DNA from 4 places in the Bradyrhizobium sp. PRIMUS42 genome. Region 3 is predicted to be linked to each of the others. Evidence: predicted binding sites of a transcription regulator. Region 3 holds the regulator's gene; each other region holds the start of a gene.
The links. Region 3 encodes PhoB, which activates phosphate uptake and scavenging genes when phosphate is short. Its sites were predicted from a motif close to TGTCATNNANCTGTCAT; they were not measured.
Positions count from the first base shown of each region.

Region 1: MOV75_RS08740 (DUF47 domain-containing protein) is a predicted target of PhoB. The motif match lies at 4,306-4,322, and genes of this name have one in related genera.
Region 2: ugpB (sn-glycerol-3-phosphate ABC transporter substrate-binding protein UgpB) is a predicted target of PhoB. The motif match lies at 1,770-1,786, and genes of this name have one in related genera.
Region 4: MOV75_RS19350 (DUF2794 domain-containing protein) is a predicted target of PhoB. The motif match lies at 3,364-3,380, and genes of this name have one in related genera.

Region 1 covers NZ_JALBGZ010000065.1:2,858-14,282, forward strand. The annotation lists gene MOV75_RS08715 (ABC transporter ATP-binding protein) at 1-310, shown strand, start outside; gene MOV75_RS08720 (ABC transporter ATP-binding protein) at 303-1,049, shown strand; gene MOV75_RS08725 (ABC transporter substrate-binding protein) at 1,090-2,307, shown strand; gene MOV75_RS08730 (branched-chain amino acid ABC transporter permease) at 2,375-3,238, shown strand; gene MOV75_RS08735 (branched-chain amino acid ABC transporter permease) at 3,240-4,208, shown strand; gene MOV75_RS08740 (DUF47 domain-containing protein) at 4,364-5,008, shown strand; gene MOV75_RS08745 (inorganic phosphate transporter) at 5,024-6,031, shown strand; gene sugE (quaternary ammonium compound efflux SMR transporter SugE) at 6,024-6,338, opposite strand; gene MOV75_RS08755 (peptide chain release factor 3) at 6,495-8,117, shown strand; gene MOV75_RS08760 (hypothetical protein) at 8,220-8,798, shown strand; gene MOV75_RS08765 (TIR domain-containing protein) at 8,850-9,806, opposite strand; gene MOV75_RS08770 (queuosine precursor transporter) at 9,902-10,591, shown strand; gene MOV75_RS08775 (NnrU family protein) at 10,656-11,240, shown strand; partial or broken gene MOV75_RS08780 (class I adenylate-forming enzyme family protein) at 11,313-11,425, shown strand, end outside.
Region 2 covers NZ_JALBGZ010000376.1:284-5,993, forward strand. The annotation lists partial or broken gene MOV75_RS23870 (organic hydroperoxide resistance protein) at 1-82, shown strand, start outside; gene MOV75_RS23875 (CaiB/BaiF CoA-transferase family protein) at 261-1,466, shown strand; gene ugpB (sn-glycerol-3-phosphate ABC transporter substrate-binding protein UgpB) at 1,841-3,157, shown strand; gene ugpA (sn-glycerol-3-phosphate ABC transporter permease UgpA) at 3,206-4,087, shown strand; gene ugpE (sn-glycerol-3-phosphate ABC transporter permease UgpE) at 4,087-4,935, shown strand; partial or broken gene MOV75_RS23895 (sn-glycerol-3-phosphate import ATP-binding protein UgpC) at 5,044-5,710, shown strand, end outside.
Region 3 covers NZ_JALBGZ010000243.1:419-7,929, forward strand. The annotation lists partial or broken gene MOV75_RS18920 (aspartate aminotransferase family protein) at 1-360, opposite strand, end outside; gene MOV75_RS18925 (GcrA family cell cycle regulator) at 818-1,330, shown strand; gene phoB (phosphate regulon transcriptional regulator PhoB) at 1,615-2,322, opposite strand; gene phoU (phosphate signaling complex protein PhoU) at 2,346-3,062, opposite strand; gene pstB (phosphate ABC transporter ATP-binding protein PstB) at 3,074-3,895, opposite strand; gene pstA (phosphate ABC transporter permease PstA) at 3,892-4,743, opposite strand; gene pstC (phosphate ABC transporter permease subunit PstC) at 4,748-5,737, opposite strand; gene pstS (phosphate ABC transporter substrate-binding protein PstS) at 5,897-6,910, opposite strand; partial or broken gene MOV75_RS18960 (ATP-binding protein) at 7,055-7,511, opposite strand, start outside.
Region 4 covers NZ_JALBGZ010000251.1:287-7,653, forward strand. The annotation lists partial or broken gene MOV75_RS19335 (ABC transporter permease) at 1-883, shown strand, start outside; gene MOV75_RS19340 (Bax inhibitor-1/YccA family protein) at 1,164-1,955, shown strand; gene MOV75_RS19345 (GNAT family N-acetyltransferase) at 2,172-2,702, shown strand; gene MOV75_RS19350 (DUF2794 domain-containing protein) at 2,925-3,296, opposite strand; gene MOV75_RS19355 (thioredoxin family protein) at 3,893-4,669, opposite strand; gene acnA (aconitate hydratase AcnA) at 4,905-7,367, opposite strand, start outside.

The DNA of each region.
Region 1 (11,425 bases), on a different contig from region 3:
GATGCCCTATGGGCGCAAGCGTGCACTGGAGATCGCAACCACGCTCGCGCTCGACCCGGAGATGATGCTGCTGGACGAGCCGATGGCCGGCATGGGCCACGAGGACATCGACAAGATCGCGGCGCTGATCAAGCGTATCTCCGCGAAGTATACCATCCTGATGGTCGAGCATAATCTGAGCGTCGTGGCCAATCTCTCCGACATCATCACCGTGCTGACGCGCGGGCAGGTGCTGGCGCAAGGCCATTACAGCGAGCTCACCAAGGACGAGCGCGTCAAGGAAGCCTATCTGGGAGCCGGTCATGCCTGACACTGCGATTGCCGAGGCTCCGGCCAAGGCTGCGACCGGCGGAAACATCCTTCAGGTCCGCAACCTCGAAGCCTGGTACGGCGAGTCCCACATCCTGCACGGGATCAATTTCGACGTGAATGCGGGCGAGGTCGTCACCCTGCTCGGGCGCAACGGCGCCGGCAAGACGACCACGCTGAAGTCGATCATGGGCATCATCGGCAAGCGTGCCGGCTCGGTGAAGTTCAACAACCAGGAGATCATCCGCGCGACCTCCGACAAGATCGCGCGCATGGGCATCGCGTTCTGCCCGGAAGAGCGGGGGATATTCTCCAGTCTCGACGTGCGGGAGAATCTGATGCTGCCGCCGGTGGTTCGTGAAGGCGGACTGCCGCTCGATCAGATCTTCGACCTGTTCCCGAACCTGAAGGAGCGGCTCAACAGCCAGGGCACCAAGCTGTCGGGCGGTGAACAGCAGATGCTGGCGATCGCGCGCATCCTGCGGACCGGCGCGAGTTTCCTGATGCTGGACGAGCCGACCGAGGGCCTTGCGCCCGTCATCATCCAGCAGATCGGCCACACCATTGCGCGGCTCAAGAAGGAGGGTTTCACGATCCTCCTGGTCGAGCAAAACTTCCGGTTCGCATCGACCGTGGCCGACCGCTATTACATCGTCGAGCACGGCAAGGTGATCGACGGTTTTGCGAATTCGGAACTGTCCGCGAACATGGACAAGCTGCATACCTATCTCGGCGTCTGACGCCTCGACGCATTCAATAGTGGATTTCCCGGAGGGAATTATGAAACAGCGTTTTTCTGCACTTCTTCTCGGCATGGCGTTGGGATTCGTCGCGAACGGCGCGTCGGCACAGGACAAGACCGTCAAGATCGGCGTGCTGACCGATAATTCCGGTCTTTATTCCGACCTCGGTGGTGCGGGCTCCACGCTGGCCGCTCAGATGGCGATCGAGGATTCCGGGCTTGCCGCCAAGGGCTGGAAGATAGACTTGATCTCGGCCGACCATCAGAACAAGCCCGATATCGCCACCACCATCGCGCGCCAATGGATCGACGTCGACAAGGTCGACATCTTCATGGACGTGCTGAACTCCGGTGTCGCACTCGCGGTCAACAATGTCGTCAAGGAGAAGAATTCGATCCTGATCGACACAGGTGCGGCGACCTCGGATCTGACGAACGCCCAATGTTCGCCGAATACCATCCATTGGGTCTATGACACCTACATGCTGGCCAACAGCACCGGTCAGGCGCTGGTGAAGGCCGGCGGCGATACCTGGTACTTCCTCACGGCCGACTATGCGTTCGGCGCGGCCCTGGAGCGCGACACCACGGCGGTGGTGCAAAAGGCCGGCGGCAAGGTGCTCGGCAGCGTCAAGCACCCGCTCAATTCGTCGGACTTCTCCTCGTTCCTTTTGCAGGCGCAGGCATCGAAGGCGAAGATCGTCGGACTTGCGAATGCCGGCGGCGATACCACCAATTCGATCAAGCAGGCCGCCGAGTTCGGCATCGTTGCCGGCGGGCAGAAGCTTGCCGGACTGCTCTTGTTCATCACCGATGTTCATTCGCTGGGACTCAACGTGGCGCAAGGGCTCAATTTCACCGAGACCTTCTATTGGGATCTCAACGACGGAACGCGCGCCTTCGCCAAGCGCTTTTCCGAGCGCATGAAGAACAAGGCGATGCCTTCGATGGTGCAGGCCGGTGTCTATTCGGGGCTGATCCATTACTTCAAGGCGCTGGAGGCGATGGGCGGCAATCCGCATGACGGCGCCAAGGCGGTCGAGAAGATGAAGTCGATGCCGACCGACGATCCGCTGTTCGGCCAGGGCAGTATCCGGGTCGATGGCCGCAAGATTCACCCGGCCTACCTGTTCGAGGTCAAGAAGCCCTCGGAGTCGAAGGGGCCGTGGGACTACTACAAGCTGGTGGGCACCGTCCCCGCGGACCAGGCGTTCCGGCCGCTCTCCGAGAGCGTCTGTCCGCTGGTGAAGAAGTAACTCTCGTGGCCCGCCGCGCGGTCGTGCCGCTGGCGGGCTTTCATTTTGGTGGCGGAAGCTAATCCCGATGCAGGCTCTCTACGCACAGTTACTGGTGGGACTGATCAACGGCTCGTTCTACGCGCTGCTCAGTCTCGGGCTTGCCGTGATCTTCGGCATGCTCAACATCATCAATTTCGCCCATGGCGCGGTCTACATGATGGGCGCCTTCGTCGCCTATTTCCTCCTCAACCTCGGCGGCATCAACTACTGGTGGGCGCTGTTGCTGGCGCCCATCATCGTCGGCATCTTCGGCATGATCCTGGAACGGACCATGCTGCAATGGCTGACCGGGCTCGATCACCTCTACGGCCTGCTCCTGACCTTCGGCATCGCGCTGATCGTGCAGGGCGTGTTCCAGAACTATTTCGGCTCGTCCGGCCTGCCTTACGCCATTCCGGACCAGCTCAAGGGCGGCATGAACCTCGGCTTCATGTTCTTACCCGTCTATCGCGGCTGGGTGGTCGTGTTCTCGCTGGTGGTGTGTCTCGCGACCTGGTTCCTGATCGAGAAGACGCAGCTCGGCGCTTACCTGCGTGCCGCCACCGAAAATCCGACGCTGGTGCGCGCCTTCGGCATCAACGTGCCGCGCATGATCACGCTCACTTACGGCCTCGGCGTCGGCCTTGCGGCGCTCGCGGGCGTGCTCTCGGCGCCGATCAACCAGGTGCGGCCGCTGATGGGCGCGGATCTCATCATCGTCGTGTTCGCGGTGGTCGTGATCGGCGGCATGGGATCGATCATGGGCTCCATCATCACCGGCTTCGCGCTCGGCGTGATCGAGGGTCTGACCAAGTATTTCTACCCCGAGGCCTCCAACACCGTCGTGTTCGTGTTGATGGTGCTGGTACTCTTGGTGAAGCCAACGGGATTGACGGGAAGGGCGGCCTGATATGACAACCCTGACGGACGACACGCTGCGGGCGACCCCTCGCGCCATGCGCGACGAGCTGATCGCGTTCACACTGATGGCGCTGCTGCTGGCGTCGGTGCCATTCACGGGAGTCTACCCGTTCTTCGTGATGCAGGCGCTGTGCTTCGCGCTGCTCGCCTGCGCCTTCAATCTGCTGATCGGCTATGGCGGCCTGTTGTCATTCGGCCATGCGATGTTCCTGGGGACCGCCGGCTATTGCAGCGCGCATGCGCTGAAGGTGTGGGCGTTGCCGCCCGAACTCGGCATCCTCGTCGGCATCGCCGCGGCTTTCGTGCTCTCGATCATCACCGGCTTTATCTCGATCCGTCGCCAGGGCATCTATTTCTCGATGATCACGCTGGCACTGTCGCAGCTGCTGTACTTCATCTACCTCCAGGCCCCGTTTACCCATGGTGAGGACGGCATCCAGGGCATCCCGCAGGGACATATGTTCGGCATCTTGGATCTGTCCAAGCCGACGGTGCTCTATTACGTCGTGCTGGTCGGGTTCCTCGCCGGCTTCCTGCTGATCTTCCGCATCATCAACTCGCCGTTTGGCGAGGTGCTGAAGGCGATCCGCGAGAACGAGCCGCGGGCGATCTCGCTCGGCTACCGGACCGATCAGTACAAGTTCCTCGCCTTCGTGCTGTCGGGAACGCTGGCCGGTTTTGCCGGTGCGCTGAAGGTATTCGTGGCGCAGAACGCCTCGCTCACCGACGTCCATTGGTCGATGTCAGGCGAAGTCGTGCTGATGACGCTGGTCGGTGGCCTCGGCACCGTCTTCGGCCCCGTGGTCGGCGCCTTCGTGATCATCGCCATGCAGCAATATCTCGCCGGTTTCGGCCAGTGGGTGACGGTGATCCAGGGCTCGATCTTCGTGGTCTGCGTGCTCACCTTCCGCCGCGGCGTCATTGGTGAAATCGCGCATTACTTCCGGCGATCCCTTTAAGTGATTGATATCGCACCAATTCCAATGGTGCGATAATCCGGTGGATGATCCGGCTCCGCGGGCGTGAGATGACACGCACGCGGATCGAAAATGGTCTATGACAGGTTCATGACGGCCCCTCGGGCCGGGCCATTTCCAACCGGTAGCCTATCCCCATGATGCGATGGTTTCGTGCTTTCCTGCCAAAGGAAGAACGGTTCTTCGACCTGTTCGACCGGCATGCCCAGACGGTGATCCAGGGTTCGATCGCGCTCCAGGGCATGCTCAACGGGGGCGAGGAGACGCCGGTCTATTGTCAGCGCGTCAACCAGTTCGAGAACGACGCCGACAACATCACCCGTGAGGTGCTGACGGCGGTGCGCCGCACCTTCATCACCCCGTTCGATCGCGGCGACATCAAGAACCTGATCACGTCGCTGGACGACGCCATCGACCAGATGCAGCAGACCGCCAAGGCCGTGATGCTGTTCGAGGTCCGTACCTTCGAGCCGCCGATGCGCGAGATCGGCGGGCTTCTGATCGAATGCGCCAATCTGGTCGGCCGTGCGCTGCCGCTGATGCAATCGATCGGCCCGAATGTGGCCATGCTGACCGCCATCACCGAAGAGCTTGGCAAGCTGGAGGGCCGCGTCGACGATCTCCACGACATCGGGCTGAAGGAGCTGTTTCTCAAGCATCGCGACGGCAGTGCGATGGACTTCATCGTCGGCGTCGAGATCTACGACCACCTCGAGAAGGTGGCCGATCGCTTCGACGACGTTGCGAACGAGATCAACAGCATCGTCATCGAGCAAGTCTAGGACAGGGGCCGCGCTGTGGATGCCGCGTTAGGTCTTCCCGTCTTGGTCGGCTTGATCGCCGTCGCGCTGCTGTTCGACTTCCTGAACGGCCTGCATGACGCCGCCAATTCGATCGCGACCATCGTCTCGACCCGCGTGCTGCGGCCGCAATTCGCGGTCATCTGGGCCGCGTTCTTCAATTTCGTCGCCTTCATGGTGTTCGGGCTGCACGTCGCCCAGACCATCGGCACCGGCATCATCGATCCCGCGATCGTCGATGCCCAGGTGATCTTCGCGGCGCTGGTCGGCGCCATCGTCTGGAACCTCGTGACCTGGGCGCTCGGCATCCCGTCCTCATCGTCGCACGCGCTGATCGGCGGGCTCGTCGGCGGCGGCATGGCCAAGGCGGGGATTTCTGCCGCGGTGTGGAGCGGATTGACCAAGACGGTGCTGGCGATCGTGCTGTCGCCGCTGATCGGCTTTTTGCTCGCGATGGTGCTGGTGGCGATCGTGTCCTGGGCCTCGGTGCGCTCGACGCCATTCGCGGTCGACCGCGCCTTCCGTATTCTGCAATTTGCCTCCGCCTCGCTCTATTCGCTCGGCCATGGCGGCAACGACGCGCAGAAGACCATGGGCATCATCGCGGTGCTGCTGTACTCGCAGGGCCATCTCGGCAGCGAGTTCTCGGTGCCGTTCTGGGTGGTGCTCTCCTGCCAGGCGGCGATGGCGCTGGGCACGCTGATGGGTGGCTGGCGCATCGTCCGCACTATGGGCCTGCGCATCACGAAATTGACGCCGATGCAGGGCTTTTGCGCCGAGACCGGAGGCGCCGCGACCCTGTTCATGGCGACCTATCTCGGGGTTCCCGTCTCGACCACCCACACCATCACCGGTGCCATCGTCGGCGTCGGCGCCGCCCGCCGCGTCTCGGCGGTCCGCTGGAACGTCGCAAGCTCGATCGTCTACGCCTGGGTGATCACGATCCCCGCCTCGGCCATCGTCGCGGCGCTGACCTGGTGGGCGGTCAAGATCTTCGTCAAGTAACGAGCTTCAGCCCGACAATCCCGGCGACGATCAGGGCGATGCTGGCAAGGCGGAGGGCCGTGACCGGTTCGCCGAGCAGGACGATGCCCAGCGTCGCGGTGCCGACGGCGCCAATGCCGGTCCAGACAGCATAGGCGGTTCCGACGGGGAGCGACTTGAGAGCAAGTCCGAGCAGGATGACGCTGCCGGCCATGGCCGCGAGCGTGACGACGGACGGAACAAGCCTGGTAAAGCCTTCGGTATATTTCAGGCCGATCGCCCAGATAATCTCGAGAAGACCGGCGACGAACAGGATGCTCCAGGCCATGACGACCCTCCGTTCAAGGCAGGGTCGTCCCCGCGGCTATAGGCTGATGAGCAGGAGGGCCGTCCCTCCCACGGCCCATATGGGGCTGGCCGGGGGGCTCCGCAATGACCAAATGAGGCTTGATCAGGCCCAGTTTCCCTGCCACACGCTCCCGCCATGTCCGACATCGCCACCACCACCGCCGAATCGCCGGCCCGTTCCCCGCTTGCCGCTGAAGTGGCGCGGCGGCGCACCTTTGCGATCATCTCGCATCCGGACGCCGGCAAGACCACGCTGACCGAGAAGCTGCTGCTGTTCGGCGGCGCCATCAATCTCGCCGGCCAGGTCAAGGCCAAGGGCGAGCGGCGCAACACGCGGTCGGACTGGATGAAGATCGAGCGCGAGCGCGGTATCTCGGTCGTGACCTCGGTGATGACCTTCGAGTTCGAGGGGCTCGTGTTCAATCTCTTGGACACGCCGGGCCACGAGGACTTTTCGGAAGACACCTATCGCACGCTCACGGCGGTCGATTCCGCCGTGATGGTGATCGACGCCGCCAAGGGTATCGAAGCGCGCACCCGAAAGCTGTTCGAGGTGTGTCGTCTTCGGGATATTCCGATCATCACCTTCATCAACAAGATGGACCGCGAAAGCCGGGACGTGTTCGAGCTGCTCGACGAGATCGAGAAGACGCTGGCGCTCGACACCACGCCGATGACCTGGCCGGTCGGCCGCGGCCGCGACTTTCTCGGCACCTATGACGTCATCAATGGCGGCGTGCGTCTGCTCGAAGGCGGCGGCGCCAAGACCGGCGCGGCGCAGCAGATCGAGATCGCGGAGCTTGCCAAGCTCAACGCCAATCTCGACGCATCCGCGGTCAAGGACGAGCTCGAACTCGTCACCGAGGCGTCAAAACCGTTCGAGCTCGACGCGTTCCGCGAAGGCCATCTGACGCCGGTCTATTTCGGCAGCGCGCTGCGCAATTTCGGCGTCGGCGACCTCCTGGAAGGACTCGGCAAGTTCGCGCCCGAGCCGCGCGCGCAGGACAGCGACCAGCGCAAGGTCGAGGCGACCGATCCGCGCATGAGCGCCTTCGTGTTCAAGATCCAGGCGAACATGGATCCGAACCATCGCGACCGCATCGCCTTCGCGCGCCTCTGCTCGGGCAAGCTCAGCCGCGGCATGAAGGCCAAGCTCGTGCGCACCGGCAAGAGCATGCCGCTGTCGAGCCCGCAATTCTTCTTCGCGCAGGACCGCTCGGTCGCGGACGAGGCCTTTGCCGGCGACGTCGTCGGCATTCCCAATCACGGCACGCTGCGCATCGGCGACACGCTGACCGAGGGCGAGGATTTCAACTTCGTCGGCGTGCCGAGCTTCGCGCCGGAAATCGTCCGCCGCGTGCGCCTCACCGACGCGATGAAGGCGAAGAAGCTGAAGGAAGCGCTGCAGCAGATGTCGGAGGAGGGTGTGGTGCAGGTGTTCCGTCCGCGCGACGGTGCGCCGGCGCTGGTCGGGGTGGTCGGCGCGCTGCAGCTCGACGTGCTGAAGGCGCGGCTGGAGGCGGAATATTCGCTGCCGGTCGAGTTCGAGGTCAGCGAATTCCAGCTGGCGCGCTGGGTCTCCTCGGAGGACCGCAAGAAGCTCGATACCTTCCTCGCAGCCAACACGTCCAGCATCGCCGACGACGTCGACGGCGATCCCGTGTATCTGGCGAGGAACGAGTTCTATCTCGGCTACACCAAGGAGCGCGCCGAGGGCATCGAGTTCACCAACGTCAAGGACGTCAAGAAGAAGGGGTAGGGCGCGCTCGGACTGGTCGAGCGCGAGCATGTGAACGCGTGCGGGCTTGACGCGTTCACCAACAATGCCACCTTTCCCTCGGTGGCATTGCGGGCTCGCATCATGTGGCGCGGCATCCTTGTTTTCCTCCTGCTGGCGATTTCGACGGTTGCCGCCGACACGCGATCCCGCCAGATCAATCCGATCCCATTCTCGCACGAGCCGTGCAGCGTGCTCGACGGCCGGCCCTGCACGCCGTCCTATTGCAGTCCGCTCGAGCCCGGCCCCTGCATTCCCGAGATCGACTATCCCTACGGCCAAAACCTCCAGCTTACGATCGAGAGCGTGCCGCCCGATGCCGACCGCGCCAAATACCGCAAGCCAGGTCACGATCTCGACACGATCGGCGATCTCTTCGCCGAGCTGCGCAGCTGCTGGTCGCCGCCATCTGACAAGGCTCGCGCGGGCATGCAGATGTCGGTGCGCTTCAGCTTCAACAAGGCGGGTGGCCTGATCGGCCCGCCGCGCCTCACATACGCGACCGCGGGCGTGCCCTCCGAGATCCGCACGAGCTATCTCGACGCCATCAACGCGTCGTTGAACGCATGTCTGCCGCTGAAGTTCACCAGCGGCCTTGCCGGCGCGCTGGCGGGCCGGCCAATCGCGATCCGCTATGTCGACAACCGGCAATCCCCGAACTGACCCGCTCTCGCGTTCAGCCCGAGCGGTTCGATCGCCGTGAGAGGTGCCTTCTCAGTTCAGCAATTTCCAGTTGCTTAGCTTGCGCACGATCGTGGCTTCGATGTCTTCGATCTGATCGAACTCCTCATAGGTGACCCCGTGGAGATCCGATGGCAGCTTCAGTGGTTTCTTCAGCAGGATGGCCACTCGGTCGAACGCGCGGAATTTCGCAAAGAGTAGCCCCATCTCGAAGATGACATTCTCGCGCGCGCGCGCCGTGAGTTCATCGTTGGCTTTTCCCAAGCGTCCCACGTCGTCGGGCGTGGCAAGGATGAAGCCTGCCTTGCACGTTCGGATCAGTTCCTCCAGCGCCGACAGGATCGTCGCTGCATTCTTGTCTTCTCGCAGCAGCACCTTCGGATTGACCCTGTTGTCACGCAAGATCGATTCCAGTTTCTGCCGACTCCGTTCGTCCCGTCCATGCACGATGAAGACGTTACGATCGAGCTGGAGCTCCGGGTGCGGCGTATGCAGGGCCAGCGCAAGAATGTCGGTATAGGCTTCCAGAACGCGCATATCCTCCGAGGAGAACACCTTTTCCTGGATATTGTTATGGAAGCAAGCGACCCCAAACGGTTCGCGGCCTTTTCCTAGTTTGATCGGAAAGCAGACCATGTTCTGGATGGGGCTGTCGCCGTAGAACTCGCCGCCTTGCGCGCGTGAAAAGACGGTCGGCGTGCCCGTGCGGAAGCAATTGCCGGCGATGGTGCCGCGGTAGCCCAACGTCGGTGGGAAGCGGGCCCGCGCTTGAGGATCCAGCAATTCCTTGTCGAACAGGAAGTCGTCCTCGTTGAAGAGGACCAGCCTCTCCATTTTGGGGTGGTCGATCAGGACTGATCCCGCATCGGCCGCCGGGCTGATCGCGATTGCGGTTTGCAGGAATTCGACGATGATCGCCTCCTGCGAACGGCCATGGGAGGCTCGAAGAAAATCCAGTATTCTCGGATCAAAACTGATTTTGTCGGCCATAATAAACCGTCCGATCTATCTGCAATGTCGAGATCATATTCCGCCGGACGCCGAATTCAACAAGAAGTTGTCTTTCGGGGTCCGGGCCCGTAGCTTTGACCTTTCAACGCCAGATTGCCCGGGGCCATGAGTCGATGGACGCCAGGACCAGTTATTTCCTCTTTCTGCTCACACTCCATTCGTCGCTGCTGATCACCAGCACGGTCGCCGGCTCGAAACTGTTCGCGCTGCCTTTTGGCCTGGACGCCAGTGCGACGGTCTTCAGCTATCTGCTGACATTCATCATTGTCGACACGATCGCTGAGCTGTTCGGCAGGGAGTATTCCAGGCGGGTGATCAATCTGGGCTTGCTCAGCATGGCCTTGTCTGCCGTCTATTTCGAGTTTGCCGCCTATCTCCCGCCAGCTCCAGGCTGGCACCACCAGCAGGATTTCGAAACGGTCGTCAGCTCGTCCGTTCGAATCTGGATCGGAGGCTGGATCGCCTACATGGTGAGCCAGCACTTCGACCTGTCGTTCTTCCTCCGATTGCGCCAGACGGCGTTCGGCAAGAGGTCGGTGGTGCTGTCGGCATGGCTCAGCCTGATGTTGGCTCAGCTGCTGGACACCGTCATATTTGTGTCGATCGCGTTCTACGGTACCGGCGTCGTCATGCCGACAATCATTGGCCAGTATCTGATCAAGCTGCTCTTCTCCACAATTGCCGCGCCTCTGGTGAAGTTGAGCATCTCGATGGGACGAGACTGGATCGAAGCGCGAAGCGGAAAGCTGGCCGAGAAGGACTGATGCATTGCGTTTCGCGGGGTGAAGATGATAGCTGATGGAGTACGGTCTGACGCAAGGGGATGTCATGGGTCTGGTGGTGATGATCCTGGGGCTGGTGCTGTTCTTCGCGGCCCATACTTTCACGACGAAGCGTGAGGCGCGCGCGCAGGCCATCGCGAGGCTGGGCGAGGGGACCTACAAGATCCTCTACACCCTGGTCTCGTTCGCGGGGCTCGCGCTGATCATCTGGGGCTTCGCCCATTACCGCAGCTCCGGCTGGATCGATGTCTGGTATCCGCCGAAGGCGATGAAGCACATCACGTTCGCGCTGATGCTGCCCGCGGTCATCCTGGTGGTCGCCTCTTATTTGCGCGGCCGCATCTATGCGACGCTGAAACATCCGATGTTGGCCGGCATCAAGCTGTGGGCGGCGGCGCATCTGCTCGCCAATGGCGATCTCGGCTCAATCATCCTGTTCGGCTCGTTCCTGGGCTGGGCGGTGTATGATCGCATCTCGCTGAAGCATCGCACCGACGCCGGCGGCCCGCCGATTCCAGTCGGCGGCGTCAGCAACGATCTGATCGCGGTCGCGGTCGGCGTCGTCGCCTATCTCGCGCTGGCCTTCGCGTTCCATCCGGTCGTGATCGGCGTTCCCGTCATCGGCGTTTAGCCGGTCAGCACAAGACGTGATCCGGCTATCCGTGCGCGGAAGGTGACAAAACGACAAGCCGAGGACGTTCCGATGGACTGGTCGCAATCTCAGATTCCGCCGATGCGGCTCGAGGCGCGCTTTGGCGATCGGATGGTGCCGGCCTTTTGCGACCGGCCGGCGAACCTGTGGGCGATGATTGCGGA
Region 2 (5,710 bases), on a different contig from region 3:
ACTGGTCGAGAAGGCACACCAGGTGTGCCCCTATTCCAACGCCACGCGCGGCAACGTCGACGTTCGCCTGACGGTCGTCTGATCGGAACGGCGGATTGGCTGGCCCGGGATCCCCCTCGGGCCGGCCGCTTCCGTTAGGTTTTGCCATGCCGCGGGATTGACCGGCGGCGGCGCATACGCCCCTACGCACGGGGCCATTGCTGGCGTGCACGAAGCTCGCTAGGCCTGTGATCAAACGTCGACACAGGGAAGCGAAAGCAATGAGTTCTGAAGCCGCCACAGGTGCCATGAGCGGACTGCGCGTCATCGATCTCACGCGCGTGCTCGGCGGTCCCTACTGCACCCAGATCCTCGCCGACCATGGCGCCGACGTGATCAAGGTCGAGCCACCTGCAGGCGACGAGGTGCGCGAATGGGGCCCTCCTTTCCACGAGGAGGACGCGGCCTATTTCATCGGCATCAACCGCAACAAGCGCTCGATCGGTCTCGATCTCGCCTCCGAGGGCGGCCGCATCGTGCTGCTCAAGATGCTGGAGAGCGCCGACGTCCTGATCGAGAATTTCAAGCCGGGCACGCTGGAGAAATGGGGCATCGGCAACGAGGTGCTGCGCGAGAAATTCCCGCGCCTCGTGCATTGCCGGATCTGCGGCTTCGGCGCCGACGGCCCGCGCGGCGGCAATCCCGGCTATGATGCCATCATCCAGGCTATGACCGGCATGATCGCCGCGACCGGCTCGCCCGAGAGCGGACCGATGCGGATCGGCGTGCCGCTGGTCGACATCACCACCGGCCTTTACGCGGCGATCGGCATCCTGATGGCACTGTCGGAGCGGCAGCGCTCCGGCAAGGGCCAGTTCCTGGAGACGACGCTGTACGAGACCGGCCTTGCCATCATGCATCCGCACACCGCGAATTATTTCATGCATGGCAAGCCGCCGTCGCTCACCGGCAACGAGCACCCCAACCTCGTGCCTTACGCGATCTTCCCGACCAAGACCGACGACATCTTCATCGGCGTCGGCAATGACGGCACCTTCCGCAAGCTCGCCAAGGAGATCGGCAAGCCTGAGCTCGGCACCGATCCGCGCTTTGCCCGCAACAAGGACCGCATCGCCAACCGCGAGGCGCTGCGCGCCGAGCTTGCCGCGGTGTTCAGCCAGCACGAGGCCGAGCCGCTGTGCAATCGCCTGCTTGCGGCGGGCCTGCCCGCAGGGCCGGTGCAGAAGATCGATCAGGCATTGACCAACCCGCACACGATCGCGCGCGGGGATATTATCGAGAAGGACTGGTACAAGGGCGTCGCCTCGCCGATCCGGCTCGACCGCAGCAAGCCGAGCCTGCGCCGCCTGCCGCCCAAATTCAGCCAGCACTCGGCGGAAGTGCTCGGCGAGTTCGGCTTCTCCAAGGCCGAGATCGACGCGATGGTCGAGAAGGGCACCGTCTGCGGCCCCGAGCGCAAGCGCTGAGATAAAGACGAAGATCGAGCGTCGGGGCAGGTGCACTCCGTCTCCCGCTTGCGGGAGAGGGAGTCTCTACATGGGACAATCCCCAGAGGAGCGAACCCTCACCCACGCCTTCGGCGCGACCTCTCCCGCAAGCGGGAGAGGTATTCGAACCCGCGGCCTCGGCCAGCCCCACATCATCCAATGCCGCACTGCGGCGCGAGCACGCATGTGCAGCGCGAATGGAGGAGGCTGCCCGCGGCGTCTTCGCCTATTTGACGGCTTCCCTTTTCCCGCGCTTGCCGCTTTCGTTTCGGCCGCTTACACAGTCATGTGAACGTCATATGGCGCTGCTAGCGCAAGCGCTTCTTGAATGACGGGCAAGGGAGGTTTTCTTGATGGCTCTTCGACATTTTGGCACGGCTGCTGCTGTTGCACTCGCGGTTGGTCTCGGCGCTTCGCCGGCTTTGGCCGTGACGGAAATCCAGTGGTGGCACGCGATGACCGGCGCCAACAATGACGTCATCGTCAAGCTCGCCAACGATTTCAACGCCGCGCAGAGCGACTACAAGGTGATCCCCACCTACAAGGGCAACTACGCCGACACCATGAATGCGGGCATCGCGGCGTTCCGCGCCGGCAACGCGCCGCACATCATGCAGGTGTTCGAAGTCGGCACCGCCACCATGATGGCCGCGACCGGCGCCGTGAAGCCGGTCTACAAGCTGATGGCCGACGCCGGCGAGAAGTTCGATCCCAAGATCTACCTGCCCGCCATCACCGGCTACTACTCGACGTCGAAGGGCGAGATGCTGTCGTTTCCCTTCAACTCGTCCTCCACCGTCATGTGGGTCAACCTCGACGAGCTGAAGAAGGCCAATGTCGAGATCCCGAAGACCTGGCCCGAAACGTTCGAGGCCGCCAAGAAGCTGAAGGCTGCCGGTCATGACTCCTGTGGCTTCTCCGGCTCCTGGGTGACCTGGGTCAATCTCGAGCAGCTCTCCGCCTGGCACAACGTGCCGCTCGCCAGCAAGGCCAACGGCCTCGACGGCTTCGACACCGTGCTGGAGTTCAACGGACCGCTCCAGGTCAAGCATCTCGAGAACCTGGTCGAGCTCCAGAAGACCAAGGTCTACGACTATGCCGGCCGTACCAACACCGGCGAAGGCCGCTTCACCTCGGGCGAATGCCCGATCTATCTGACCTCGTCGGCCTTCTTCGGCAACGTCAAGGCGCAGGCCAAGTTCAACTTCACCGCGGTGCCGATGCCCTATTATCCCGAAGCAAAGGGCGCGCCGCAGAACTCGATCATCGGCGGCGCTTCGCTCTGGGTCATGGGCGGCAAGCCGGCCGAGGAATACAAGGGCGTCGCAAAATTCCTGACCTTCCTCTCGGACACCGATCGCCAGGTCTATATCCACAAGGCTTCGGGCTACCTGCCGATCACCAAGGCTGCCTATGAGAAGGCCAAGGCCGAGGGCTTCTACAAGGACCAGCCCTATCTCGAAACCCCGCTGCTCGAGCTGACCAACAAGGAGCCGACCGAGAACTCCCGCGGCCTGCGTCTCGGCAACATGGTGCAGCTCCGCGACGTCTGGTCGGAAGAGATCGAGCAGGCGCTTGCCGGCAAGAAGACCGCCAAGCAGGCGTTGGACGCGGCCGTCGAGCGCGGCAACACGATGCTGCGTCAGTTCGAAAAGACCGCCGTCAAGTGAGACGATCAGCGGCAGGCCGGTGACCCCGGCCTGCCGTTCCGGGGCATCATGCAAAAGCAAGCCATTTTCCAATCGAAGCTGTTGCCTTACGCGCTGGTTGCGCCGCAGCTCGCGATCGTCCTGATTTTCTTCTACTGGCCGGCCCTGCAGGCGGTGATCCAGTCCTTCCTGCTCCAGGATGCCTTCGGTCTCTCGACCACCTTCGTCTGGTTCGACAATTACATCGAGCTCTTGAAGGACCGCGCCTATTTCGAGGCGATCGTGCGGACCTTCTTCTTCTCGTTCGCCATCGCTGTGTCGTCGCTGTCGTTTGCGCTGCTGCTTGCCGTGATGGCGGACAAGCCGCTGCGCGGCTCGACGCTCTACCGGACACTGCTGATCTGGCCCTATGCGGTGGCGCCGCCGGTCGTCGGCGTGCTCTGGATCTTCATGCTGCATCCCTCGCTCGGCGTGCTCTCGCGATATTTGCGCGCCCTCGGCGTCGACTGGAATCCTCTGCTCGACGGCGACCAGGCCGCAGCCCTGATCATCCTCGCCGCCGCCTGGAAGCAGATCTCCTACAACTTCCTGTTCTTCCTCGCCGGCCTGCAAAGCATCCCGCGAAGCGTGCTCGAGGCCGCCGCGATCGACGGCGCCCGTCCGATGCGCCGGTTCTGGACCGTGACCTTCCCGCTGCTGTCGCCGACCATCTTCTTCCTGCTGGTCGTCAACATCGTCTACGCCTTCTTCGACACGTTCGGTATCATCGACACCATGACCCGCGGCGGGCCCGGCACGTCGACGGTCACGCTGGTCTACAAGGTCTATTCCGACGGCCTGCTCGGCGGCAATCTCGGCAGCTCCGCGGCGCAATCGGTGATCTTGATGATCATGGTCATCGTGCTGACCGGAATCCAGTTCCGCTTCGTCGAACGCAAGGTGACCTACTAATGGTCGAGGAAGAGGGCTTTCGCCGCTACGTCGCTCACATCATCCTCTGGATCGGGATCGCGATCGTCGCGTTCCCCGTCTACATCGCGATCGTCGCCTCGACCCAGGACAACGCGCTGATCGCGAACGGGCAGATGTCGCTGCTGCCCGGCGGCCATTTCCTCGAAACCTACTACCAGACCATCTTCGTCGGCACGAGCGGCTCGACCCGCGAGCCGGTCGGCAACATGATGCTGAACTCGCTGGTGATGGCGCTGCTGATCGCGGTCGGCAAGATTGCGATCTCGATCATCTCGGCCTATGCGATCGTGTATTTCCGCTTTCCGTTCCGGATGCCGATCTTCTGGATCATCTTCATCACTTTGATGCTGCCGGTCGAGGTCCGCATCTATCCGACCTACAAGATCGTCGCCGATCTGCACATGCTCGACAGCTATGCCGGCCTGTCATTGCCGCTGATCGCCTCGGCCACGGCGACGCTGCTGTTCCGCCAGTTCTTCATGACCGTGCCGGACGAGCTTCTGGAAGCCTCGCGCATCGACGGCGCCGGCCCCTTCCGCTTCTTCTGGGATACGCTGCTGCCGCTGTCGCGCACCAACATGGCCGCTCTGTTCGTGATCCTGTTCATCCTCGGCTGGAATCAATATCTCTGGCCGCTGCTGATCACCACGCGCGACGACATGCAGACCATCCAGATCGGCATCCGCAAGATGATCACCACCACCGACGCGTTGACCGAATGGCCGATCGTGATGGCGACCGCCGTGCTCGCGATGCTGCCGCCGGTCTTCGTCGTCGTCGTCATGCAGAAATTGTTCGTGCGCGGTCTGGTCGAGACGGAAAAGTGAAGATGGCGAATAGTGAATGGCGAGTGGCGAATGGGGTCGCTGCGTCTGCCTTGCGTATTACACGTTCCCCATTCGCCACTCCCTATTCGCTACTCGCCGGTGCAACCCATGGCTAACGTCACCCTGCGCAACGTCCGCAAGACCTATCCCGGCGGCTTCGAGGCCATCAAGGGCGTCGACGTCGATGTCGGCGACGGACAGTTCTGCGTGCTGGTCGGCCCCTCCGGCTGCGGCAAGTCCACGCTGCTGCGCATGGTCGCGGGGCTCGAAACGGTCACCGGCGGCGAGATCGACATCGGCGGCCGGATCGTCAACCAGGTCGAGCCCGCCGATCGCGACATCGCGATGGTGTTCCAGAACTACGCGCTGTATCCGCATATGAGCGTCTACAACAACATGGCCTACGGTCTGCGCAACCGCGGCATGGCAGAAGCCGAAATCAAGACCCGCGTCGAGGAAGCCGCGCGCGTGCTCGAATTGTCGCCGATGCTGGAGCGCAAGCCGCGCCAGCTCTCAGGCGGCCAGCGTCAGCGCGTCGCCATGGGCCGCGCCATCGTGCGCCAGCCGAAGGTGTTCCTGTTCGACGAGCCGCTCTCGAATCTCGACGCCAAGCTGCGCATCGCAATGCGCGTCGAGATCCGCAAATTGCAGCGCCGGCTCAACACCACGTCGATCTACGTCACCCACGACCAGCTCGAGGCGATGACGCTCGCCGACATTCTCGTCGTGATGAATGGCGGCCAGGTCGAGCAGGTCGGCAATCCCCTTGCGATCT
Region 3 (7,511 bases):
ATGCCCCTTGGAGAAGTGATGATGGCGGACCAGCTTGATCACACCCTCCAGCGCTTCAGCGCCGGAATTGCAGAAGAACACGAAGTCCGCGAAGCTCTCATTGCACAGGCGCACGGCGAGCTTCTCGCCGTCCGGGCTCTGAAACAGGTTCGACATGTGCCAGAGCCTGGTCGCCTGCTCCTGCAGCGCCTTGATCAGATGCGGGTGGCAATGGCCGAGCGCATTCACAGCGACGCCCGAGGTGAAATCGAGATAGCGATCGCCATTGGTCGCGATCAGCCAGCAGCCTTCGCCGCGTTCGAAACCGAGGTCGGCCCTGGCGAAAACGGGGAGCAAATGCGGCGCTGCGCTGTTAGTCATGACGATCACTTGAATGTTGCGGACGGTGTGACGCGTGCATTGCGCAACGCACCATTGACCGGCCCGGAAAACGAAACGTGCCGCCTTTTAAGGGCGGCACGCAGGACTATCTTATGCTTGGCAAGACGGGTGTCAATGCCGCCCGGAAAGCCTCGGGAAACGCTGAATCCGTAGTCTTGCGGTGCCGATTTTGCGGGTTTTCACCACGGAACATGTGGAAGCGAGTCGGCGGACTCTTGCGCGGGAGTCACGCCATATTGTAGCGTTTGGATTGTCAGATACGACATCTCGTGCAGCGGTTCTGATCCCAAGAGTCCTCTTGTACCGGCGTAAACGTTCGGGCGTCAGTCACGCGCCCGGCGAGCCTTAAGGGATTCTGACGGCACGGGTTTTTGAAGGCTTAGGCATTCGCTGCAAGGCCCCAGGATGGCTGGCCGGCAGCGAGGGAAAGGGTGCAATGACGGTTTTGACCTGGTCCGATGATCGCGTCGAGCAGCTGAAAAAGCTCTGGGAGGCCGGACTTTCGGCCAGCCAGATCGCAGCAGAGCTCGGCAATGTGACCCGCAATGCCGTGATCGGCAAAGTGCACAGGCTCGGTCTGTCCGGCCGCGCCAAGAGCCCTTCATCGGCAGCGCCCCGGCCGCGCAAGGCGCGTCCCGCGCAGCACATGATGCGGGTGACCCGCCCCATTGCGCGCGGCAACACCGCGCTGGCGCAGGCCTTCGAGGTCGAGGTGGAGGCAGAACCGGTCACCTACGACAACGTGGTGCCGATGAGCCAGAGGTTGTCGCTGCTGGAGCTGAACGAGGCGACCTGCCACTGGCCGGTCGGCGATCCCTCGAGCCCGGATTTCTTCTTCTGCGGCGGCAAGGCGCTCTCCGGCCTGCCCTATTGCGCCCAGCACTCGCGCGTGGCGTATCAGCCCGCAGCGGACCGTCGTCGTGCACCGGCCAAGCCGGGCCCGCGGTGAGTTAGCGAATTAGTTGACTAAGGACGGCGCTGTCACGTGATGACGGCTCCAATTACTCGATGTCATCCCCGCCTAGTGCGCAATTTCGCACGGGGCGCGGGGATCCATAACCACAGGGCGCAATTGTTGCGCGAGATGGTCACTCCGAGTCTTCGCCAAACCACGTCCTGTGGTTATCGCGACGAGCGCAAGCGCTTGCGCGGAGGTCCCGGGCTCGCGCTGCGCGCGCCCCGGGAAGACACTGAGTGTGTCGCCGCAGCTCGCCAAACACCAGCCCGCAAACCTTACGTCTGCTCAGCCTTCGCGAAGCGATCGTCCAGCGCATAACCCGCGCCGCGGACGGTGCGGATCGGGTCCTGCTCGCGGCCGAGATTGAGCAGCTTGCGCAGGCGGCCGATATGGACGTCGACGGTGCGCTCGTCGATGTAGATGTCGCGGCCCCAGACGCTGTCGAGCAGCTGCTCGCGCGAGAACACGCGGCCGGGATGCTCCAGGAAGAACTCCAGCAGCCGATATTCGGTGGGGCCGAGATCGATCGGCCGGCCCGAGCGCGCGACGCGACGCTTGTCGCGATCGAGCTCGATGTCGCCATAGGCGAGCACGGTGGCGAGCCGCTCGGGGCTGGCGCGCCTGAGCAGCCCCTTCACGCGCGCCAAGAGCTCCGGCACCGAGAACGGCTTGACGATGTAGTCGTCGGCGCCGGTCGCAAGACCACGTACACGCTCGCTCTCCTCGCCGCGCGCGGTGAGCATGATGATCGGCAGCTGCTTGGTCTCGGGACGGGTGCGCAGGCGGCGGCACAGCTCGATGCCTGACAGGCCGGGCAGCATCCAGTCGAGCACGATCAGGTCGGGAATGTGCTCCTTGAGGCGGGTGTCGGCGTCGTCGCCGCGCATGACCGTCTCGACGTCATAGCCGTCGCCTTCGAGGTTGTAGCGAAGAAGCTCGGTGAGAGCTTCCTCGTCCTCAACCACCATAATGCGTGCGCCCATGGTGTCGTCGCTCCTTGAGGTCTTCAGCTATTCGGGATCGTCGTGGCGAAGGTGGTCATGTCGCCCTTCGGCCGCTTGTCGGTGATCGCCTGGCCCTCGATCATGTAGAACACGGTCTCGGCGATGTTGGTGGCGTGGTCGCCGATCCGCTCGATGTTCTTGGCGCAGAACATCAGATGGATGCAGAACGAGATGTTGCGCGGATCCTCCATCATGTAGGTGAGGAGCTCGCGGAACAGCGAGGTGCAGATCGCGTCGACTTCCTCGTCGCCCTTCCACACCGCCATCGCCGCCGGCAGATCGTGCGCGGCATAGGCGTCCAGCACCGACTTGACCTGCTGCTGCACGAGGTCGGTCATGTGCTCCAGGCCGCGGAACAGCTTCAGCGGATGGAAGTCGGTCTCCAGCGCGGCGACCCGCTTGCCCATGTTCTTGGCGAGGTCGCCGATCCGCTCGAGGTCGGTCGCAACGCGCATGGCGCCGACGATCTCGCGCAGATCGACCGCCATCGGCTGGCGGCGGGCGATGGTGAGCACGGCGCGTTCCTCGATGCGTTTCTGCAGCGCGTCGAGCTCGGCGTCGATGGTGACGACGCGCTGGCCGAGCGCGACGTCGCGGCGGATCAGCGCGTCGACGGATTCGACGATCATGCGCTCGGCGATGCCGCCCATCTCGGCGACCAGGCGGGTGAGCTCCTGGAGGTCGGTGTCGAAAGCCTTGGCGGTATGTTCAGTACCCATGTTCCGTCTCCTCAGCCGAACCGGCCGGTGATGTAATCCTGCGTGCGCCGGTCGGTCGGCGACGTGAAGATCTTGCTGGTGTCGTCGAACTCGATCAGCTCGCCGAGATACATGAAGGCGGTCTTGTCGGAGACGCGCGCCGCCTGCTGCATGTTGTGGGTGACGATCGCGATCGTGTAGTTCTCGGACAGTTCCTGGATCAGCTCCTCGACCTTGGCGGTCGAGATCGGATCGAGTGCCGAGCAGGGCTCGTCGAACAGGATCACCTCGGGCCGCACCGCGACGGTGCGCGCGATGCAGAGGCGCTGCTGCTGACCGCCGGAGAGCGACAGGCCGGAGGCGTTGAGCTTGTCCTTGACCTCGTTCCAGAGCGCGCCGCCGCGCAGCGCCTTCTCGACGCGGTCATCCATCTCGGACCTCGAGATCTTCTCGTAGAGGCGGATGCCGAACGCGATGTTCTCGTAGATCGTCATCGGGAACGGCGTCGGCTTCTGGAACACCATGCCGACCCGGGCGCGCAGCAGATTGAGGTCGAGCCTGGGGTCGAGGATGTTGGTCTGGTCGAGCATCAGCTGGCCGGTGGCGCGCTGGCCCGGATAAAGATCATACATCCGGTTGAAGATGCGCAGCAGGGTCGACTTGCCGCAACCGGACGGGCCGATGAAGGCCGTGACGCGGTTGGCGCCGAGCGTCAGGTTGATGTTCTTCAGCGCGTGGTGCTCGCCGTAATAGAAGTTGAGGTTGCGCGCGGTGACCTTGGCCGGTGCCTCGGGCAGCGGCTGCGAGCCGGGATGAACGGTCGGCGCGCTCACGGAAACAGACATTTCGCTCATTTTGCAGTCCTCTCGGCGCCGATGATGCGCGCGCCAATGTTCAGGGCAAGCACGGTCAGGGTGATCAGCAGCGCGCCGCTCCAGGCGAGCTGCTTCCAATAGGCGTAGGGGCTCTGGACGAAATTGTTGATGGTGACCGGCAGGTTGGCCATCGTCTTGTCCAGGCCGAGGCTGAAGAACTGGTTCGACAGCGCTGTGAACAGCAGCGGCGCGGTTTCGCCGGCGACGCGGGCGGTGGCGAGCAGCACGCCGGTGATGAGGCCCGAGCGCGCCGCGCGATAGGCGATGCGCTTGATCACCAGCGAACGCGGAAGGCCCAATGCGCTGGCGGCTTCCCGCAGCGGATTCGGCACCAGCAGCAGCATGTCCTCCGTGGTGCGCACCACCACCGGGATGACGATGACCGCGAGAGCCAGCGCGCCTGCGATCGCCGAGAAGCCGCGCATCGGTACCACCACCGCGCCATAGATGAACAGGCCGATGATGATCGAGGGCGCCGAGAGCAGGATGTCGTTGATGAAGCGGATCACCGAGGTCAGCTTGTCGTTGCGGCCGTACTCGGCGAGATAGGTGCCGGCGAACAGGCCGAGCGGCGCGCCGATGCCGACGCCGAGGACGGTCATGATGATCGAGCCGACGATGGCGTTGCGCAGGCCGCCCTCGGTCGAGCCGGGCGGCGGCGTGTCGGCGGTGAAGACCTGGAGATTCAGACCAGCGAGGCCGTTGTAGAGCAGCGTGGCCAGGATCAGCGCGAGCCAGGTGACGCCGAAGGCGGCCGCGGCGATGCAGAGCCCACGGATGACGAAGTCCTTGCGGCGGCGGCGCGAATAGATCGGATTGAGAGCCATGACGTTAGTTCCCCGCCTTCTTGTCCAACCGCATCAGCATCAGCCGCGCGGCGGCCAGCACGAAGAACGTCAGCACGAACAGCAACAGGCCGAGCAGGATCAGGCCGGACTGGTGCAGGCCGTCGCTCTCGGCGAACTCGGAGGCGATCGCCGCCGAGATCGTCGTCCCTGGCGCGAAGATCGAGGAGGAGATGCGGAACGAATTGCCGATGATGAAGGTCACCGCCATGGTCTCGCCGAGCGCGCGGCCCAGCGCCAGCATGACGCCGCCGATGATGCCGACCCGGGTGTAGGGGATCACCACGCTGCGCACGACTTCCCAGGTGGTGCAGCCGACGCCGTAGGCGGCCTCCTTCAGCACCGGCGGCACCGTCTTGAACACGTCGACCGAGATTGAGGTGATGAAGGGCAGCACCATGATGGCAAGGATCAGCGCGGCATTGAACGTGCTGAGATAGGACGGGGGACCTGCGAAGATCGCGCCCAGCACGGGGACGCCGTCGAAAATCCTGATCATGAAGGGCTGGAAGGTGTTGGCCAGGAACGGGCCCAGCACGAAGAAGCCCCACATGCCGTAGATGATCGAGGGAATGCCGGCGAGCAGCTCGATCGCCATGCCGATCGGGCGGCGCAGCCATTGCGGGCAGAGCTCGGTGAGGAAGATCGCAATGCCGAGACCGACGGGAATGGCGATCAGCATCGCGATGAAGGAGGTGACGAGCGTGCCGTACATCGGCCCGAGCGCGCCGAGCACGGGCGGATCGGCCGACGGCGCCCAGCGCTGCGTCCACAGGAAGGAAAGGCCGTATTCCCTGATCGCCGGGAACGCACCGACGATCAGCGAGATGATGATGCCGCCGAGGATCAACAGCACCGAGATCGCGGACAGCCGCGTGATCCAGTAGAAGGTGACGTCGCCGAGCTTGAACGCGCTCAAGGCCTTGGCGCGGTCATACGGTCCGGCGTCGTCGATGATATCGCTCTGAACGGCCATTTCTGCCACGCCGATCCCCTGTGCCCATTTTTATATACGCTTGTTCTTGGTCGCGTGCCCCGGATGCGACGCTGCGCCGATCCGGGGCCTGGTTCTTGGCGGGCCCGGCTCAGCGGGCAGCGTTTCACGCTGCCGCGTCCGGGACACGAGAGCCGTTTCTTAGCTCTTGATCTCGGCAGCCCAGGTCTTCTCGATCAGCTGGACGACGCTGTCCGGCATCGGGATGTAGTCGAGCTCCTCGGCCGCCTTGCCGCCGCTCTTGAAGGCCCAGCGGAAGAACTTGATGGCTTCCTGCGAGGCCGCCTTGTCGGTGGCGGACTTGTGCATCAGGATGAAGGTCGCCGCGGTGATCGGCCAGGACTTCTCGCCGGGCTGGTCGGTCAGGATGACGTAGTAGCCGGGCGCCTTGGCCCAGTCGGCGTTGGAGGCGGCCGCCTGGAACGCTTCGACGGTCGGCTGCACCGGCTTGCCGGCCTTGTTGACGAGACCGGTGTAGGTCAGCTTGTTCTGCTTGGCATAGGCGTACTCGACGTAGCCGATCGAGTTCTTGGTCTGGCTGATGTTGCCCGACACGCCTTCGTTGCCCTTGGCGCCGACGCCGACCGGCCACTCGACCGCAGTGCCCTCACCGACCTTGCTCTTCCAGTCCGCGCTGGCCTTGGAGAGGTAGTTGGTGAAGTTGAAGGTGGTGCCCGAACCGTCCGAGCGGCGGACCACGGTGATCGCCTCCGAGGGCAGCTTCGCGTTCGGATTGAGCTTCTTGATCGCGGCGTCGTCCCACTTGGTGATCTTGCCGAGATAGATGCTGGCCAGGGTCTCGCCGTCGAACACCAGTTCGCCGGGCTTCACGCCCTCGAGGTTGACGACGGGAACGATGGCGCCCATCACCATCGGCCACTGGACGAGGCCGTCCTTCTCGAGCTGCTCGGCCTTGAGCGGCGCATCGCTGGCGCCGAAGGTCACGGTCTTGGCCTGGATCTGCTTGATGCCGCCGCCGGAGCCGATCGACTGGTAGTTCAGACCGTTGCCGGTCTCCTTCTTGTAGGCGTCAGCCCACTTCGAATAGATCGGGAACGGGAACGTCGCGCCTGCACCGGTGATGTCGGCAGCAAAGGCCGCCGTCGCCGACGCGGCGACCACGCCGGCAGCGACGATCGTTTTGAGGAAATTCATGCTGGTCTCCATACAGGGGAGCGAAGCGCCATCAGCGCCCGATCGCGCTCCCCACGCCGCCCGTTTAGGAGCGGTCGGCTGTGCTTTTACGAAGGTTTCGTGACAGCCGGATGACACCATCAAGCGATTGAAATCGCTTGATTATTAGATCTGAGCCGGGGCCTTCGCCTGGGGAAAACAAGCGCTGAAAGTGGCGCCCTGTCTTGGCACGCTTTCGATCAAAAGCCGGCCGCGATGGCGATTAAGAATATGTTTCACCAACGATAATCCGAGCCCGGTCCCGCCTTGCGAGCGGCTGTCGCCGACGTCCACCCGGTAGAACCGCTCGGTCAGTCGTGGCAGGTGCTCGGGAGCGATTCCGGGGCCGAAATCGCGAACCATGATCCGGATTTCCTGAGTTCCATCAGTGGCCGCGCCCGAGGTTAGCGACACGATGACGCGTCCGCCGGAGGCGCCGTATTTGAGCGCGTTCTCGATCAAATTCTCGAACAGGCGGAGCAGCTCCTCGCGGTCGCCCGCGATCATCACCGGGCTATCAGGCAAATGGATCTCGACCTCGACCTGGCGCTCGCGCGCCAGCGGCTCGAGCCCGTCGGCGACC
Region 4 (7,367 bases), on a different contig from region 3:
ACGCATCGTCGCCGCGCGCGGCGTTCGCGCCGAGGAGCTCAAGCCGACCACCGATTCCGAATGGGTGCTGCAGAGCGACCGAGGCCTGACCTATACCGGCGAGCTGCCGAAGGGTTCCAAGGTGGTCGAGGGCGAATGGTGGAGCGCGGACTATTCCGGCCCGCCGCTGGTCTCGATGGAGAAGAAGATCGCCGACGGATTGGGCCTCAAGCTCGGCGACGAGGTCGTGGTCAATGTGCTCGGCCGCGACATTCCGGCCAAGATCGGCAATCTGCGCACCATCGACTGGCAGGGACTAGGCATCAACTTCGTTCTCGTGTTCTCGCCGAACGCCTTCAAGGGCGCGCCGCACACCCACATCGCGACGCTGACGGAAGCGGGCGGAAATGCGGCAGGCGATGGTAAGATCATCAAGCAGGTCGCCGACGCCTACCCGATGGTGACGAGCGTGCGCGTACGCGAGGTGATGGAGACGGTCGGCTCGGTGGTGACCAATCTGGCGCTGGCCATTCGCGGCGCCAGCGCCGTGACCCTGATCTCGGCGATCCTGGTGCTGGGCGGGGCGCTCGCCGCCGGCCATCGCCACCGGGTCTACGATGCGGTGATCCTGAAGACGCTGGGCGCGACGCGGCTGCGGCTGCTGGGGGCCTATGCGCTCGAATATCTCCTGATCGGGCTCGCCACCGCATTGTTCGGCGTGATCTCCGGCAGCATCGCGGCCTGGATGATCGTGACTCGGCTGATGACGCTGAGCTTCGTCTGGCAGGCCGGCAGCGCGGCGGGCGTGGTGGCGGCCGCCCTGGTCGTCACGGTCGGGCTCGGGCTTGCCGGCACGCTGCTGGCGTTGAACAAAAAGCCCGCCACGGTGTTGCGGAATTTGTGACAAATTGAAGCGGAGGATAAAGCCGGGCGGAATCCCCCCGGTTTCCGCAATTAACCACACCGCTCGTCAGGCTCGCGTCAGGATTGCCGCCAAGGGCGACATTCAGCCGCGCGTGGAAGGTTGCAGCGAATGTGTTAGTTTCCCACATATCGAATGGGTTCGGAGCCCCGATTGTTAGCCAAAATTTAGTCGGTTGGCGTCGGTATCCGAGATAGAATTTGACGAACCGGCGGCGTGGCGACCCTCATGCCGGACCGGACCAACCAACGGGAATTCGACCATGTCGGACCTAGACCGTAACTACGCTTCTCCTTTCGGCAGGGCCGCCGGGCGTGTTGACGCCGCGACGGTCGATGCCGGCCTGCGCGCCTATATGCTGCGCATCTACAACTACATGAGCATTGGCCTGGCCATCACCGGCCTTGCCGCGCTCGGCGTCTACATGGCTGCCGTGACGGACGTGCCGACCGCGGACGCCGTCCGCGTCGGCAAGCTGTTCCTGACGCCGTTCGGCTACGCGATGTTCGTCAGCCCGCTGAAGTGGCTGTTCATGCTCGCCCCGCTCGCCATGGTGTTCGTGATCTCGGCGGGCATCAACCGTCTCGCGCCCTCGACCGCCCAGATCCTGTTCTGGGTATTCGCGGCGCTGATGGGCATCTCGCTGTCGTCGATCTTCCTGGTGTTCACGCACACCTCGATCGTTCGGGTGTTCTTCATCACCGCGGCGACCTTCGGCGCGCTCAGCCTCTACGGCTACACCACCAAGCGTGACCTGACCGGGATGGGCTCGTTCCTGTTCATGGGCCTGATCGGCATCATCATCGCGAGCCTGGTGAACCTGTTCCTGGCGAGCTCGATGCTGCAGTTCATCGTGTCGGTGGTCGGCGTGCTGGTGTTCGCGGGCCTCACCGCCTGGGACACCCAGCGGCTGAAGAACGACTACATCTACGGCTACGCTTCGGCCGGCGGTGAGATCGCGGAGCGTGCGGCCATCACCGGCGCGCTGTCGCTGTACCTGAACTTCATCAACCTGTTCACGCTGCTACTGCAGCTCCTCGGCCAGCGCGACTAAGCGATCAACCGAGTGAACGGCATGAACCCCGGCCGAAAGGCCGGGGTTTTTGTTTGGGGGCCGGCTGCCCCCACAAACACCACCATTGCGAGCGCAGCGAAGCAATCCAGAGCGCCTCCGCGGGCGCATCTCTGGATTGCCTCGTCGCAATGACGGAGCATGTGGATGCGTCGTTGCCCCTTCCAGCGCCCGCGGGAAGGCTCTAATCTCGCACCCATGTCCGCACCTGAAATCAGGCCCACCACCGAGGCCGACCTTCCCGCCATCACCGCCATCTACCAGCAGGCCGTCCGCGAGGGCACCGCGACGTTCGAGCTGGAGCCGCCAGAACTCTCGGAGATGACGCGCCGCTATCGCGCGCTGGTCGACGGCGGCTATCCCTATTTCGTCGCCATCCTCGACGGACGCGTCGCGGGCTATGCCTATGCCGGCGCCTACCGGCCGCGGCCGGCCTATCGCTTCACGGTCGAGAACTCGATCTATCTCGACCCCTCCTTCCACCGTCGCGGCGTCGGCTCGTTGCTGCTGGAGCGGCTGATCACCGAATGCGAGGCGCGCGGCTTCCGCCAGATGATCGCGGTGATCGGCGATTCCGCCAATGCCGGCTCGATCGGCGTGCACACCAAAGGCGGCTTCAAGATGATCGGCACGCATCCCAGTGTCGGGCTGAAATTCGGCCGCTGGCTGGACACGGTGATGATGCAGCGCGACCTCGGCGAGGGCGCGAGCACGGTGCCGGGGAAGTAGGGTCGGTCAGCTCCCGTAGCCCGGGTGAGCGCAGCGATACCCGGGAACGGTGCAAGAAGGGTCCCGGATGTCGCTTCGCTCATCCGGGCTACGAAGACCTCGTCTCATCATCGCTGCCGCAGGGTGGGCAAAGCGTAGCGTGCCCACGATTTGCGGCGATCGAGAAAGGACGTGGGCACGGCGCGTTGCGCTTTTGCCCATCCTACGGCACCGGACGCGTGGCTAGACCACCGCCAGTTTCCGATCGATCACCAGCAGCACGCGCTCCAGCTCGTGGCCGCGGCGCAGGATCAAGCCCGTCGCCGAGATCACGCTGTACATGCCCTGCTTGCGCGCCAGCCGCGGATCCTTCTCGATGCGATAGATCGGCACTTCCGAGGCACGGCGATAGACCGAGAACACGGCGCGATCCCTGAGGAAGTCGATGGCATAATCGCGCCACTCGCCGTCGGCGACCATGCGGCCGTAAAGATTGAGAATGCGGTGCAGCTCGAGCCGGTTGAAGGTGACCCGGTTCGGCTGCTGGGCGCTGGCTGCGACAGGACGCGCCGCCGCGCGCTGCTCGCTCGGATCAGCATCCTCCGACAGACTCATGGGAAGCGCGCCTCCTCGTCGCATGGCATGATCGCCTCCGCGAAAACCGTCCCCGGAGCCGCGGATCATGACAGTGATATGATTGCGCCAACCGTTCCCCGCCGCAAGGCTCTTGATGGAACTCGCCTGCTCAACTTATTGGAATTGGCGCACACGCAGGAGTGGAACTTCCTCGCGGCAAACCGTCACGGGATCGTTAGCAGGAATCATACTCTCGCCGCTTTTCCGCCCAGCGACTGCCGCCCTGCATTGCGAAAAGACTCATGTGCGTTGACCCGGTCCTTTCGGTTCCGGATTCCTCAGCCCCCAGCCCCCCGGGGTCGAACAGGATCGGGTCTGTACGCGCAACAAGGAGGACCAACGCAAGTTGGTCCTTTTTTGTTTGTGTCGGAATGTTTCCGGCCGCGACCGACCTTCTCTCCAAACATCCGCGCGAAGACTCGCTCTCCTCATCTTGAGGAGCGCGCTCTTGCGCGCGTCTCGAAGGATGAAAGGCGACGCTGCATCAGCGCGGGCCTTTCATGGTTCGAGACGCGCCAACGCGCCTCCTCACCATGAGGAGTTAGAACGGGCGTAGCGCTAGAGAGAAATTCGAATCAGTGCAGCGACGTGTACGCCGCGCCCAGCATCGGGCCGGGCTTCTCACGGCTGCCATCCTGGACGTAGACCACCGCGCCGTCGACGCCGTCGCGCGTGAGGTTCTCGATCGGCACCGTCCAGCTTTCCGAACGCCCGGTCCAGTCACCAACCTTGAGCAGGTTGCGCACCACGTTGTGATAGGTGACCTGCTGCCCGCGATTCTCGCCGCGAGTGATCGCGATCGGTACCGACTTGGCGATCGAACAGATCCAGACCTCGCCATGCGAGGCTGCCGGCTCGTTGCTCGCGGCCACCGACACGTTGATCTGCTTGCCCGCGAGCGACATCGTCACCGGCACGCTCATCACGCCGGCGCCCTTGTCGGTCTTGCCGATGGCATTCTCGATACCGGTACGGTCGCTGCCGATGACGTGAGTCGAGCCGTTGACCACGACCTGCGGCGTATAGACCTCACGGTCGCCGCGCATGCGCGAATAGGCACGCTGGCGTGCAGAGAAGCGCGAATCCGCCAGCGTGTCCTTCCAACCCAGATAGTCCCAATAATCGATCGGCATGCTCAGCGCGATGATCGACGGGTCTTTGGAGAGATCGCCGATGATCTGGTCGGCGGGCGGACATGAGGAGCAGCCCTGCGAAGTAAACAATTCGACAACGGCGCGGGGATCAGCCTGCGCAGGACGGATGACAGCGACGATCGCACAGATGCCGATAGCGCCCGACCAGAGGGCACCGGACCAACGTGAAACCAGATGAGAAGCCGTCATTGTTGTCATGTCGAACGCCGCACACCATTGCTCGTGGGAAGGGAGATCTTATCGCCGGATGGTCACCGTAGTCTTACGGGGCGCGACACACTCGACCGCCCAGGCAAACCGTCCAAAGGGAGGTTTTCCGCCGGGCGGGCCCATCTAGAGCATGCCGCAAACGCACGAAGGCGGCCTTGTGATAGGCCGCCTTCGTTTAACCTTCTACTCACTTCGCAGTGAGCCACCGTTCACAAATCCGCGCTTAGGCCGCGAGCTTGCGCAGCACGTAGTGCAGGATACCGCCGTTGCGGTAGTAGTCGAGCTCGTCCAGCGTATCGATGCGGCAAAGCAGCGAAACGCGCTGCAACGAGCCGTCTCCGGAGACGATCTCCGCGGTCAGCTTCTGGCGGGGCTTCAGTTCGCCGACGAGGCCGCGCAGCGTGACCTTCTCGTCGCCCTTGAGGCCGAGCGACGACCAGGAGGTACCTTCCTCGAACGTCAGCGGCAACACGCCCATGCCGACCAAGTTGGAGCGATGGATGCGCTCGAAGCTCTGGCAGATCACGGCGCGCACGCCGAGCAGCCGCGTGCCCTTGGCAGCCCAGTCGCGCGAGGAGCCGTTGCCGTATTCGGCACCGGCGAACACCACCAGCGGCACCTGCTCCTGCTGGTACTTCATCGCGGCGTCGTAGATCGACATCTGCTCGCCGTCGGGCCAGTGCTTGGTGAGGCCACCTTCCGGAATGTTGCCGTCGGCGCCCTTGAGCATGAAGTTCTTGATGCGGATGTTGGCGAAGGTGCCGCGCATCATCACTTCATGATTGCCGCGGCGCGTGCCGTACTGGTTGAAGTCGGCGGGGCGCACCTGATGCTCGCTGAGATATTTGCCCGCGGGCGAGGTGAGCTTGATCGAGCCGGCCGGCGAGATGTGGTCGGTGGTGATCTTGTCGCCGAACATGGCGAGGATGCGCGCCTCGACGATGTCGGTGACCGGCTCCGGCTCCTTCTTCATGCCGTCGAAATAAGGCGGGTTCTGCACGTAGGTCGAAGACATGTTCCAGCGATAGGTCTCGCTCTCGACGGTCTTGATCTTGCGCCAGTTGGCGTCGCCCTTGAACACGTCGGCATACTTCTTCTTGAAGATCGACGCGGTCACGAACTTCTTCATGAAGGCGTTGATCTCCTTGGTCGTCGGCCAGATGTCCTTGAGATACACCGGCTTGCCGTCCTTGCCCTCGCCGATCGGCTCGACCGCGAGGTTCTTGGTGACGCTGCCCGCGAGCGCGTGGGCGACGACCAGCGGCGGCGACGCCAGATAGTTCGCCTGCACGTCCGGCGAGACACGGCCTTCGAAGTTGCGGTTGCCGGAGAGCACGGCAGCCGCGACGATGCCGTTGTCGTTGATCGACTTCGAGATCTCCTCAGGCAGCGGACCGGAATTGCCGATGCAGGTGGTGCAGCCGAAGCCGACCAGGTTAAAGCCGACCTTGTCGAGATCCTTCTGCAGACCGGAATCGGCGAGATAGCCCGCGACGACCTGACTGCCCGGGGCGAGCGAGGTCTTCACCCACGGTTTTGCTTTCAGGCCCTTCGCGGCGGCATTACGCGCCAGCAGGCCGGCACCGATCAGCACGCTCGGGTTCGAGGTGTTGGTGCAGGAGGTGATGGCGGCGATGACGACGTCGCCATGGCCGATCTCGAAATTCTTGCCTTCGACGGCAAAGCGCTTCGCCGGCTCTTCGCCCTTCTTGTACTCGGTGCCGAGCGCAAGCGAAAAGCCTTCGGCAACCGACGGCAGCGCGATGCGGCCTTCAGGACGCTTCGGACCGGCCATCGACGGCACGACGTCGGCAAGGTCGAGCGTCAGCGTTTCCGTGAACACCGGATCGGCCGACTTGGCGGTGCGGAACAGCCCTTGCGCCTTGGCATAGGCCTGCACCAGCGCGACGCGCGGCGCGGCGCGCCCCGACGTCTTGAGATAATCGATCGCGGCGGCATCGACCGGGAAGAAGCCGCAGGTCGCGCCGTATTCGGGCGCCATGTTGGCGATGGTCGCCTTGTCGGCGACGGAGAGATTGTCGAGGCCGGGGCCGAAGAACTCGACGAACTTGCCGACGACGCCGAGCTTGCGCAGCATCTGCGTCACAGTCAGCACGAGGTCGGTCGCGGTGACGCCTTCCTTCATCGCGCCTTTGAGCTTGAAGCCGACGACGTTGGGCAGCAGCATCGACAGCGGCTGGCCGAGCATGCAGGCTTCCGCCTCGATGCCGCCGACGCCCCAGCCGAGCACGGCGAGACCGTTGACCATGGTGGTGTGGGAATCGGTGCCGACCAGCGAATCGGGATAGGCGACCTCGAAGGTGCCGGTCTTCTTGCCGACCGTCATCTTCTCCTTCTTGGTCCAGACCGTCTGGGAGAGATATTCGAGATTGACCTGGTGGCAGATGCCGGTACCGGGCGGCACGACGGAGAAGTTCGTGAACGCCTTCTGGCCCCACTTCAGGAACTCGTAGCGTTCCTGGTTCTGCTTGTATTCCTCGGCGACGTTCTTGCCGAAAGCCTTGTTGTCGCCGAAGAAGTTCACGATCACGGAGTGGTCAATGACGAGATCGACCGGCACCAGCGGATTGATCTTCTCAGCATCGCCGCCGAGCTTCTGCATCGCGTTGCGCATCGCGGCAAGGTCCACCACCGCGGGCACGCCGGTGAAGTCCTGCATCAGCAC